3 regions of the Paenibacillus sp. FSL M8-0228 genome follow, and region 2 is predicted to be linked to each of the others. Evidence: riboswitches for the same ligand, from Rfam matches in the RefSeq annotation. Region 2 holds a riboswitch; each other region holds the start of a gene.
What was found. A riboswitch is a leader RNA that binds a small molecule or an ion and turns the genes downstream of it on or off. The one in region 2 is predicted to bind glycine.
Positions count from the first base shown of each region.

Region 1: linked by a shared signal. The riboswitch ahead of gcvT (glycine cleavage system aminomethyltransferase GcvT) and the one ahead of sdaAB (L-serine ammonia-lyase, iron-sulfur-dependent subunit beta) in region 2 are both predicted to bind glycine.
Region 3: linked by a shared signal. The riboswitch ahead of MKY98_RS20115 (alanine/glycine:cation symporter family protein) and the one ahead of sdaAB (L-serine ammonia-lyase, iron-sulfur-dependent subunit beta) in region 2 are both predicted to bind glycine.

Region 1 is NZ_JBBOXA010000001.1:4,244,986-4,249,263, reverse strand. It holds gene gcvPA (aminomethyl-transferring glycine dehydrogenase subunit GcvPA) at 1-717, opposite strand, end outside; gene gcvT (glycine cleavage system aminomethyltransferase GcvT) at 843-1,943, opposite strand; glycine riboswitch at 2,120-2,219, opposite strand; gene gcvH (glycine cleavage system protein GcvH) at 2,612-3,004, shown strand; gene MKY98_RS18940 (PTS mannitol transporter subunit IICB) at 3,431-4,278, shown strand, end outside.
Region 2 is NZ_JBBOXA010000001.1:430,541-434,818, reverse strand. It holds gene MKY98_RS01945 (ABC transporter ATP-binding protein) at 1-255, opposite strand, end outside; gene MKY98_RS01940 (DUF6359 domain-containing protein) at 584-2,179, opposite strand; glycine riboswitch at 2,395-2,510, shown strand; gene sdaAB (L-serine ammonia-lyase, iron-sulfur-dependent subunit beta) at 2,723-3,412, shown strand; gene sdaAA (L-serine ammonia-lyase, iron-sulfur-dependent, subunit alpha) at 3,402-4,278, shown strand, end outside.
Region 3 is NZ_JBBOXA010000001.1:4,461,458-4,465,735, reverse strand. It holds gene MKY98_RS20120 (glycoside hydrolase family 1 protein) at 1-1,431, shown strand, start outside; glycine riboswitch at 1,597-1,673, shown strand; glycine riboswitch at 1,692-1,786, shown strand; gene MKY98_RS20115 (alanine/glycine:cation symporter family protein) at 1,946-3,364, shown strand; gene MKY98_RS20110 (iron-containing alcohol dehydrogenase) at 3,422-4,278, opposite strand, start outside.

The sequences.
Region 1 (4,278 bases), 3.8 Mb from region 2:
GACCAAAAGACCTTTGTGTGCATGGATGAGGTCAGCCATCGGCTGTAGATTTTCCACGGCTCCGAAAAAGTTGGGGCTTTGGACCAAAACAGCCGCGGTCTGTTCCGATACGGCCGCCGCTAACGCATCAGCATCCGTTACACCGTCCGAACAGCCGATCTCCACGATGTCCAAATTCAATCCGCGTGCATAGGTTGCCAATACCTGACGTGCCTCTGGATGGACGGACCTCGATACGATAAGCTGTTTACGGCGGGTAGCTGCGGCGGACAGTGAGCCCGCTTCCGCCAGTGCAGTCGCTCCGTCGTACATGCTGGCATTAGCTACAGCCATGCCCGTCAATTCGCAAATATACGACTGAAATTCGAAAATGGCTTGTAGCTCGCCTTGGCTTACTTCCGGCTGATAGGGGGTGTAGGCTGTATAGAATTCCGAGCGTGAAGTGATGTGCTGGATGACCGACGGAATATGATGATCATAAATTCCTGCGCCAAGAAAGCTGGCATGTGTGTCTGTATTGGCGTTGTGTCCAGCCAGCTCGGCCAAGTGGCGGGTTAAGGCTTTCTCATCGAGTCGAGAAGAAAGAGGGAGTTCCCCTTGATATCGAATGGCCTCTGGAATGTCACTGAATAAATCATCAATGGATGATACACCCACCACACGCAGCATTTCGGTTTGATCTTGTTCAGTCATAGGGAGATAACGATGCTGCTTCATAGGTTCTGGCTCCTTTCGAAAAGCAAAATTTTAAATCGTAATTAGCTAATAAAAAAGTGTGAGCTGAAAAACCCGGAAGTTCATATCTGACATGTTTGCTTTATTGGAATGAAGAGAGTTTAAGATTAGCGCGGGCGTTTATAAAAGGGTGCTGCCACTACCTCGGCACGCAGGCGTTTGCCACGAATCTCAACCTCCAGCGGTGTGGAGAGGGCACTAAAACGACTGTCCACCAAGGCGAGGCCCAGATTACGCTTCAAGGTGGGCGACTGAGTCCCCGTTGTGACCTCACCGATGCGTTGTCCTTCTGCGAATACCGGATAATGGGCGCGTGGGATGCCGCGATCAATCATTTCCAGCCCGATCAATTTACGAGGAATCCCTTGATCTTTCTGACGTTGCAGTGCTTCTCTACCGATAAAATCTCCTTTATTCAGCTTGACGAAGTACCCTAGACCGGCTTCAAGTGGTGAAATCGTGGCAGATAGCTCCTGTCCGTACAGCGGCAACCGAGCCTCAAAGCGTAGTGTATCCCGAGCACCAAGTCCAGCGGGAATCAGCCCATACGACTCACCGGAACGAAGCAAACCCTCCCATACGGCGGGTGCTTCCGCAGCAGGTACATAAAATTCAAAACCGTCTTCGCCCGTATATCCGGTTCGTGAGACGAGTGCTTTTGCTCCGAACAATGGCACGTTCTCATGAAAGTGGAAAGATGCCAGATTCGTAATATCCGTATCTGCCACGGCTGCGGCAATACGTGCTGCTTCCGGTCCCTGCAATGCCAGCAATGCTATTGCATCAGACACATTCTCCATGTGAACGGATGCAGGCACATGACGAAGTAACCAATCCCAATCCTTATCAATGTTGGAGGCGTTCACAACGAGCATGTAGCGCTCCGGTCCTTTGCAGTAAATAAGCAGGTCGTCTACTACACCTCCATCGGGGTAACACAGGAGTGAATATTGTGCCTGACCTGGTTCCAACTGGCTGACATCATTCGTGGTCACCCTTTGTAGAAAAGCTTCGGCCTCTTTGCCTTCAACCAAAAACTCACCCATATGCGATACATCGAATAAACCCGCACGTTGCCGGACGGCCTCATGCTCCTTTTGGATACCGCTAAACTGAACGGGGAGCTCCCAGCCGCCAAAGTCAATACAACGAACCCCAGACTGCGTCCCGTAGGACGAATATAGCGGTGTTTTTCGCAAATTAGTCATGTTTCCACTCCTATCCGGTGTGATCGGCAAAACAAAAAAGACAGGCCGAAAAAAACGTATAGACAGCAGTCTATACTCTTTTTTCAGCTCTGTCCTTGATACCAGAAAGTTACCCCGGTATGTACCGGGTTTCCTCTTGGGTGATCCGCTCCAATAGCGAATGCTCTCCAGAGATGCGTCCGGCAGAGGTCCTTTTGCCTGAGAGATTCACCTGCAATGCAGGCTTACTCCTTCGGCGCTACCTTCGGGATCAGCAGTATATTACCTGGCTTTGCAGATAACAACTTGATCCGATTCGCGTGCACAACTGTCTCACAAGCGGCAACAGCTATGCGAATCTTTTTGGCAGTCTCTCCCTCTGCGTTCATCCGCGTTTGCAGTTGTCGGGTGTTTCCCAAAGTATTTGCTATAACCCATTAATACGCAAATTCATTCAAAATGTCAATAAAAATGTCATCAAAAACAATAGAAAAAACATTTAATATATAAATAAGGATATGTAAGCGTTTGTTATAAATTATTATATTTTTATATAGAGCGCTATAGGAGGTGATATGAAGTATTTTTGTTAGTATTATTGACATGAGTGTTCGTATTGTCATAATCTTAACCTGTCTAATACAGGTGAGCAAATGCGATTTTATTCATATGGAAGTGAGGGGAACAGAATGGGTGAAGTGAAGCAGCAACTTTGGTATACAGACGAACATGAGTGGGTTCAGCGGACAGAGAATGGAACGGTGCGGATTGGTATTACAGACTTTGCACAGCACCAACTGGGTGATATTGTTTTTGTAGAATTACCTGAGGCGGGAGTAACGATTGAGCAGGGAGCGGAGATCGGTACGATTGAATCGGTGAAGACGGTATCCGACCTTTTTGCTCCGGTGACGGGAACCATATTAAAAGTGAATGAAGCGCTGGAAGGTACACCTGAGCTAGTGAATGAATCTCCATATGACAAAGGTTGGATGGTAGAAGTAGAGATGGATAAAGATGTGGAGGAATCATTGGGCAAACTACTGTCGGCGGATCAGTATGAGCAGTTGATTTCGGAGTAATAAATAGAGCAATGCAGCATGAAATAATAGCGTGTTATTCGGAATTTTATATTGATTTTTAATTGAATAAGAGCATCGTTAGTTTGCTCGATTTTTGTATAAAATAGTCGCTATGATTTGACGTAGCGGCTATTTTTTTGTCTTTTTTTGAAAACGTAATTACGTGTGTTGTTCTGATATAGTGGGTTGTCCCCATATAGGAATCATACATAATCCAGCGCGGTTTTTCGACTAATTTCTATAGCTACAGGTCATATTAAGAAGAATTATGCAGGTATAATATCTTCCTGGATAATTTAAATTTAAATGTTGTCATCAACGTTCATGACGAAAGTACGTTTTCATTTCGTTGATGAAGATAGCGCTGTCATTTAGTATGAATTTTAAGAAAAGGTAGTGATGCTTACCTACAAGGAGGATTTGAATATGAGTACATTGGACGCAAAGCCAAGTTCAAAAGGAGGCACTCGTGTCGCCGTACAGCGTTTTGGCCGTTTTCTTAGCGGTATGGTTATGCCCAATATGGGAGCCTTTATTGCGTGGGGGTTGATTACGGCACTCTTTATTCCGACCGGATGGTTCCCGAACGAAGGTTTTGCACAGTTGGTTGATCCGATGAAAAATTATTTGTTGCCGCTGCTGATTGGTTATACAGGGGGCACGATGATTCACGGACAGCGTGGAGGTGTGATCGGTGCCATCATGACGATGGGTGTCATAGTAGGAGCCGATATCCCGATGTTCCTGGGCGCGATGGTAGCTGGTCCGCTGGCTGCGTGGATATTGAAGAAGTTCGACAAGGCCATTGAAGGCAAAGTCAGATCAGGCTTTGAAATGCTGGTCAATAATTTTTCGGCCGGGATTATCGGTGCCATTCTAGCACTGCTTGCCCATGTGGCGATCGGCCCGGTTGTACAAATGATCAGTCAAGTGTTGTCGGCAGGGGTACAGTTCCTCGTGAACGCGGGGCTATTGCCGCTTGTCAACCTCATTATTGAGCCCGGAAAAGTATTATTTTTAAACAACGCGCTGAATCACGGAGTATTGAGTCCGATTGCGTTGGAGGAAGCTGCAAGAACAGGCAAATCCGTACTGTTCATGCTGGAATCCAACCCTGGGCCGGGGCTTGGTATTTTGCTGGCCTACTGTCTGTTCGGTAAAGGCTCTGCGAAGTCGTCAGCTCCTGGCGCAGTCATCATTCATTTTTTCGGCGGGATTCATGAAATTTATTTCCCTTATATTTTGATGAAGCCGATTCTGATTCTTGCAGCTAT
Region 2 (4,278 bases):
TTGCCCTGAGGAAAGACGGTTCAAGTCCGTTCCTTTAAAAAAGACCTCCCCCTCTACACGCGTGCGTTCCATGTCATGCAGTTGCGGGATCGAAAGCGCTAACGCGCTTTTGCCACAGCCGGATTCTCCGACTACAGCCAGCACTTCATTGGGGTTGACCGTCAGATCCAGATGGTCGACTGCGGGGTGATATTGATCCTGGATGCGAAAAGATACGGATAATCCTTTAATTTCCAACACAGGTTCGGTATTCAATGCGCGCTTCCTCCATTCTCCATGGTCTTGTCCCGCTTATTCTCACCATGTTTGATGTTTAAAACCTCTCATGAACATTACATACCGTTTTTGTCGGAATAATTTGAATACATCCTATCACCAGTATATGGATATATCAATTAAGATTATGCTATCAACATCATTTAAAAAATCAATGATCCAGCAATAGTGCGGCCTTTCTGGCACAAAATGTAATGAAATAACCAACCACAGGTTAATTTTCATCACAAAAAAAGTCGCCTGATCCCTCAGCAGGGATCAAACGACTAACTAACCCAAGCTCACATTGAGCTCCTGACAATATAATTTACGAAGCCGCTCCATAGGAGCCAGACTTGAATGTTCTAGGATCGTACCATTTGTAGCCTGCTGCCGGAGCAGACCAAGGCTCAGGCTGTGGTTCCGTGGACGCCGCAGGCTCTTCGAATGGCAGAAGCTTCGTTGGTTGATCCAGAGTCAAACCTGCCACATCAGACAATTTCGTGTAGTCCTGCTTCCATGCAAGCCATTGAACCGTTTGCACCAGGAAGGTTGAATCATCCACTTCTTTGAAGCCATCATATGTCTTCTTCGACTGTCCGTTTTCCTCACGCACATATTTCGGTGTAGCATCTTCTACAGGGGAAGAATCACCGATGAATGCCGCCTTGCCATGGCCTACCTTGGAGATAGCGGCATAAGGTCCTTCCGCACGGCCCCCGCCGTTATAAACCCCCTGATCTACCGCATTCCCCCATTTTTTCGTGCCTGAAGGGATATAAGCAATGCCTTTAGCCTTGGTAGGATCAATAATAGCCAGCGTAGATCCTGCATGCATGGCAATCGAGCGCACACCCTTGGTAATACCGAAAGATTGATCTGCGGCTACAATGTCGGTAGCATTCACATCACCGAGCGCATTGTAACGGAAACGAACGCCAAAGTTGGCCGCCAGCCAATCGGAGCTTGTTAATCCTTGCATTGCCGGTGATGCAGCCTCTTCTGCAGTCATGCCTTTGGCCGGATTAGTATAGGCTCCACGACGGTAGCCATTCATAACCTCGGAGGAATCCCAACGGTTTTTGTTACGATCTGCATTATAATGATCGGAGATGAAGAAGACGCTCCCTCCGTTATTCACGTATTGCAGCAGGGCAGCCTGCTCGGATGCCTTAAAGGCAACATTCGCTTCACCAATAATGAACACATCATATTGGCGCAGCTTGTCATAGGTTATGGCCTGCTCTCCATAAGTAAAAGGAATGGGACGATTTAATGGGTCTACCGTAAAGCCTACATTACGCAGTCCATTGGCAAAGTCGGAGAAGGCGCCTTCAATGACCCAATCTGCTGCACCAGCGGTCTGTGCGTGCGTATTATCGAGCAGCACCTTTTTGCCTTTTCCATCCGGCAATGTAGTACCGGGTTGACCCGGGTTGCCAGGTTCAGGTTCACCAGGTTCCCCTGGCTCGCTTCCGTTCACCAGTTCAACAGCGCTTGGGCTTTTCACTCCACCAAAATTATTGTAGGCGCCGAGTGTACCCGTCACACGGATTTTGCTGCCAATCAGCTCAGGATGGCCTGTTAGCCCAAATTGCCCTCTGTACGCGGATGTCAGCTGTACATCCAATAGATTAGACGTGCTACGTTCATTGGCCTGGTCGGCAATCAGTACGTTAAAATCATTCGCAAACGGAGAAGAAAAGTTAGCCGTTTTCGATCCGGTGGCATGTCCGACGATATAACCTTCTACCGTCACCGTACCTCCACTGCTTTGGCCCTGAAGTGCTTCGGCTACTGTCAATGCTCCCTCTGCCTTGATCTGACCGAACGGAACGAAGATCCCGATCAGCAGTGAAACGATCGCTGCTAGATGCAGCATCCCTTTTAAGCGTGAACCTGTGAACCGCAAGCCTTTTACCATACGTCAATATCCCTCCTATGATTTCCATAAATGTACTTGTCCTCTATCAGATTAGCCGCCAATCTTCTAATTCCTTCCTGATTTCATCCGTAATTATGTAAACTTTAATCTTTTTTATTGGAAATGCACCTGTTTATGTAAAAATTAAACCCTGTGATTGACACCGAGCACGTCATACATTACGCTAAGAAAGACATGTAGAACGGTATACGCGAATGAAGATGACGGGAGAGTCTGTCCAGGAGGCTTACACTCTGGCGGCACCGAAGGAGCAAGACGCCAGCACCCGGCTGGCGGATAATCTCTCAGGTCCATGTATCGTCATCTGACGCAACTCTGGAGAGAGCGCAAGCCACCCAAGGGGTAAGGCGGTAAGAACACCGCACGAAACTCTCAGGTAACGAGGACAGAGATAAGGGAAACTTCCTTATCCTGTCCTTTTTTTGTGCTCACATTGTGCGTCAGCATTAGGAACCGTCATAACCGCGCAAAGACGCGGAAATACCATATAGTATGGTATTAGAACATACAGGGGGCCACACCATGCGTTTCAAAGATGTATTTTCTATTATCGGCCCGGCCATGACCGGACCTTCCAGTTCACACACCGCAGGCGCGGTGCGACTCGCACGCGTTGCCCGGCACTGGCTCGGGGCGCAGCCTGACCGTGCCCGTATGACACTGTACGGCTCCTTTGCCGATACGTATAAAGGACACGGTACGGATCTGGCGCTCATCGCAGGACTGCTTAATTACGATACGGACGATCACCGGATTCCAGATGCCGAGCAATGGGCCGAGCAAGCCGGGATGACCGTGGAATTCGCCGTCAGTGGACTCCCCGCTCCTCATCCGAACACCGTCCGTTTCGAGTTGTGGAAGGGCGAGGATCAGCGCACACTGCTGGGCTCCTCCATCGGCGGCGGCAGCATCCATGTCCAGCAACTCAACGAATTCCGGGTCAATCTGACCGGGGAGCTGCCTACGCTGGTGCTTCTCCACTCGGATAAGCCCGGTACATTGGGCGCAATAACTTCAGCGCTGGGCGCGGCCCACATTAACATTGCCTATATGCACGTAGATCGCAAAGGCCGGGATGGTGAAGCACTCACCGCCATTGAAACGGACAGTTCTGCTCCAGCTGAACTGATTGCGGAACTGCGTTCTTTACCTCATATGTATGAAATTAAGATGATTAATTTGAAAAAAGGAGCTGAATCCGATGCGGTTTAGCCATCTGCATGAGATCAGCGCTTTATGCGCTGAAGAATCCACCACGATTGGCCGCTTGATGATTCAAGAACAGGTACAAGAAACGAATACAACGGAGGAAGAAATCTTTCGCCAAATGTCTGATTATTATGAAATCATGAAGGAAGCCGTTCATCGCGGTCAGACACAAGACACCGTATCCCGCAGTGGATTGACGGGCGGCGACGGCAAGCGCCTGGCCGAGTATCTGCGGTCAGGGGAGACCTGCTCCGGTGATGCCTCCGCGCTCGCCATGGCTTATGCCCTCTCCGTGTCGGAGGTTAATGCATCCATGGGTCGCATTGTCGCCACTCCTACCGCAGGCTCATGTGGGGTTATCCCTGGTGTGTTCATCAGTGCGCAGGAACGGTTCGGCTGGGATGATGAGCATATGGTGAACGGCCTATTCGCCGCTGGAGCCATTGGCTACGTGATCGCCAACAACTCCTTCATTTCTGGCGCGGAGGGAGGCTGTCAGGCTGAGATTGGCTCAGCTATCGGGATGGCCGCTGGCGCTATGGTCGAGCTGCGCGGTGGTACGCCTGAACAGGCTGTTCACGCCGTGGGCCTCGCTCTTAAGAACACGCTCGGCCTGATTTGCGACCCCGTCGCCGGACTCGTGGAGATTCCGTGCATCGTGCGCAACGGGCTGGGAGCCGTGACTGCGCTTGCCGCAGCGGACATGGCTTTGGCGGGTGTGCGCAGCGCTATTCCGTCTGACGAAGTCATTGACGTGATGCTTGAAGTCGGCAGCGCGATGCCGTCGAAGCACCGCGAGACCGCCAAAGGCGGCTTGGCTCAGACGCCGACTGGCAAGCGTTTGACCGAATCACTTACACGCAACGCAT
Region 3 (4,278 bases), 4.0 Mb from region 2:
AAAAACTTCTTGTGGGGCGGGGCAACTGCAGCCAACCAATTGGAAGGTGCTTTTGACGTAGATGGAAAAGGCTTGTCCAGCGCAGACATGATTGCTTATGTACCCAAAGCGGAACGTAAGAACGATCACGCTATAGAGATTTCGTCCGAGCGACTCGAAGACATTTTGGCAGGCAAAGTCAATGCCCGTTTCCCAAAACGTGAAGGTGTGGACTTTTACCACCACTACAAAGAAGATATTGCATTGTTCGCTGAAATGGGCTTTAAAGTATTTCGTATGTCCATCCACTGGTCGCGGATTTTCCCGAATGGCTATGATCACGAGCCGAATGAAGCAGGATTGCAATTCTACGACAATGTATTTGATGAGCTGCGCAAATATAATATTGAGCCCTTGGTAACATTGTCACATTATGAAACACCGCTAGGTCTGACTCAGAAGTATAATGGCTGGCTGGGTCGTGAAGTCATACAGCATTACGTCAATTATGCCGAAACGGTGTTTACACGCTATAAGGATAAAGTAAAATACTGGCTGACCTTTAATGAAATCAATGTAATGACCATGAGTCCGTTCACCGGTGGCGGTGTGGTTATTGACCGTGTAGAAAACAAACAGCAAGCGATATATCAAGCATTGCATCATCAATTTGTAGCTAGTGCACTGGCAACCAAACGGGGACATGAGATCATCCCGGGTGCTCAGATCGGCTGTATGTTGGCACGTATAGAAAGCTATCCACATACGTGTAACCCAGCGGATATACTGAAAGCCCAGCATGAAAATCAGATGAACCTATTCTTTACGGATGTGCATGCCCGTGGGGAATATTCCAACTATATGAATCGTTATTTTGAAGAAAATAATATTGTGATCCAGACAGAACCCGGCGATGACGAAATTTTGAAAAATAATACGGTTGATTTTATCTCATTTAGCTACTACATGACCTTGACCGTATCGGCAGGTCCAGAAGGCGAGAAAGCAGCAGGAAACCTGATTGGCGGCGTGAAAAATCCGTATCTGCAGTCCTCCGACTGGGGATGGCAGATCGATCCGATCGGCCTGCGTGTTACACTGAATACGTTTTATGATCGCTATCAAAAGCCTCTGTTCATCGTGGAAAATGGCTTGGGTGCATATGATAAGGTGGAAGAGGACGGCTCTGTGCATGACACGTATCGCATTGATTACTTGCGTCAGCATATTGTCCAAATGAAGGAAGCGATTGCCGACGGTGTTGATCTGATTGGTTACACCAACTGGGGCCCTATCGACCTTGTGAGCATGTCTACTTCCGAAATGTCCAAGCGCTACGGATTTATTTACGTTGATCTGGATGATGACGGTAACGGAACGCTCAAACGCTCCAAAAAAGACTCTTTTAACTGGTATAAAAATGTGATAGCAACCAATGGTGAAGAATTGTAATTTCATATCGTCTCGGGCGGGTATAGCAGAGGACATCCTAAGGATGCAATCTGCTGTACCCGCTTTTTTGATAGACATAATAATATTTCAGAGGGCTTCACAAACTTTTCACTTGTAATAAGCTGAAAGTTTTCTGTATAATGAATAAAAATTTCATATGTCTGGTTGATGTTTGCGGGAGATGGAACGAAAGTTCCGACCGAAGGGGCAAAACTCTCAGGTGCTTAGGCTGTTTACAGCCACAAGCGGGGACCGTAAACGGACAGAACTCTGGAGAGACCCTTAATTGGGCGCCGAAGGTGCACCGCAGAGAACATCTGCTTAAACTCTCAGGCAAAAGGACAGAGACGCGAATAACCTGTGACAGGGAATGCCCTAGGCTTTTTTATGAGCTATTAGAGGCAGAAACCTGCACAAGATGGTTGTATTTTTTCGTGCCTTTAACCTCTCCAGGAGTCGAATCAGCTGATTTGACTCTTTTTTGTTTTCTAATATGCTGGAGGAGCGGGTTGAAATGAATTTGGTACATGTGTTAGAAGCGATTAGCAGTTGGATATGGGGGGCGCCTCTCATCATTCTTGTCATGGGAACGGGGTTGTGGCTGACCATACGTCTGAAAATGTTGCAGGTATTCCGCCTGCCCCTGGCGATCAAGCTGATCGGTAAGGCCCCGAATGAAGGCAGCGGGGATGTAAGTAGTTTTGCGGCTTTGAGTACGGCGCTAGCGGCTACAGTTGGCACAGGAAGTATTGTCGGCGTAGCGACAGCCATTAAGCTGGGCGGGCCGGGTGCCTTGTTCTGGATGGTCGTTGCAGCCTTTTTTGGGATGGCGACGAAATATGCGGAAGGTGTACTTGCAGTAAAATACCGGGTGAAGGATCGGAATGGACAATTTTCCGGCGGCCCGATGTATTATATTGAGAAAGGTCTAGGACGTCGTTTTAAACCGCTGGCGATGCTGTTTGCTTTTTCGGGCATGCTGGTGGCGTTGTTCGGGATTGGAACGTTTCCGCAGGTCAAAGCGATTGTATCTTCGACGGAAAACAGTTTTGGCGTTCCGCCCATTGTAACGGCACTGATTATAGCTATCCTTACTGGACTGGTTACTATTGGAGGACTCAAAAGCATTGCCAAGGTATCGACGAAGGTCGTTCCTTTTAAAACAGGCTTGTACGTACTGATCTGTCTCATCGTACTGATTCGGTTTGCTGACCAGCTTCCTGCCGCAATTGCGCTGGTGCTCCATTCGGCATTTTCAACTACATCTGCAACGGGCGGATTTGCCGGAGCTACGATTATGCTGGCGATGCGAAGTGGGGTAGCCAGAGGTATTTTTGCCAATGAGGCCGGATTGGGGAGCGCACCGATTGCAGCCGCAGCTGCCAAAACCAAATGGCCTGCGGAGCAAGGGTTGATTTCCATGACAGGCGTGTTTATTGATACGATGGTTATTTGTGTGATGACCGGGTTGACGCTACTGGTTAGCGGTGTGTGGAGCGGGCCTACCGATGCGGGTCTGATGACTCAGCAAGCATTTTCCAGCGCATTCCCGCTGGGGGCAGAACTGCTCACAATTATTCTGATTATGTTCGCGTTCACCACCATGCTCGGCTGGAACTATTACGGGGAACGCTGTGTTGAATATTTGCTTGGGGTCAAGTGGATTAAGCCATACCGTTATCTGTTCATTCTACTCGTTGGCGGGGGCGCGTTCATTAAACTGGATGCGATTTGGCTGCTGGCAGATATCTTTAACGCAATGATGGCTTTCCCGAACCTGATTGCACTGCTCGGCTTATCAGGCATTGTCGTTGCAGAAACCCGAACCTATATGGATTCTCTGAATTCTAGTAAGAAAAAGGGCATTCTTGCAGGTGCCAGTGTAGGGGCAGCTATTCAAGTAGAAGAAAAGGGACAAACGGTTAATTCATAAATTTCAAAAGGGAGTGCTCTCAGCCATCACAGGCTTGAGGACACTCCCTTTTGAATGTTATAACGATGCACGCAAAATAGCTAAAATATCTTCTTGATTCAGCTTTTTATAATTACCGAAGCCTCCATATTCCATTTCACGGGCTGCAATGGTTGCGATTTTTTCCAATTGCTCATCATTAATATTGTAATCGGCCAGGGTGGAAGGGGCACCGAGACTTGTCCAGAATGCACTAAGACGGTCAATACCCTCCAAAGCGATTTCTCTATCTGTTTTATCTACGGTGTCTAAGTCAAACATGCTGAGCATCAGCCGTTTCATGCGTGCAGCATCCTGATCCACCGTATGTCTCATCCAGTTGGGGAATAGGATCGCCAGACCGCCAGCATGAGGAATATCATATACAGCAGATAATGCATGTTCAATCGTATGCGAAGCCCAGTCCCCGAAGTAGCCCATTTGCAGTGTTCCGTTAAGAGCAATCGTTCCGGCATATAAAATCGTTTCGCGATGCTCGTAGTTGTGCAAATCCTCCAACAGCTTAGGTGCAGTTTCGATTACGGTTTGCAGCACGGAAAAGCACATACGATCTTGCAACGGTGTATTTTTAACATTGTGAAAATACTGTTCAAATACATGGCTCATCATATCCACCATGCCATATACCGTCTGATCACGTGGCACAGAGAAGGTGTTTTTTGGGTCCAGAATCGAAAACTTCGGATGCGTCACCGCGCTGCCCCATACGTATTTTTCGTTCGTTTCCCAGTTGGTGATGACAGAATCCGGATTCATTTCTGAACCGGTGGCGGCGAGTGTGAGGATGGTGCCGAATGGTAGAGCCTCGGTCGGCATGTGCTTTTTGTTGATAATATCCCACACATCGCCGTCATATTTAGCCCCTGCTGCGATGG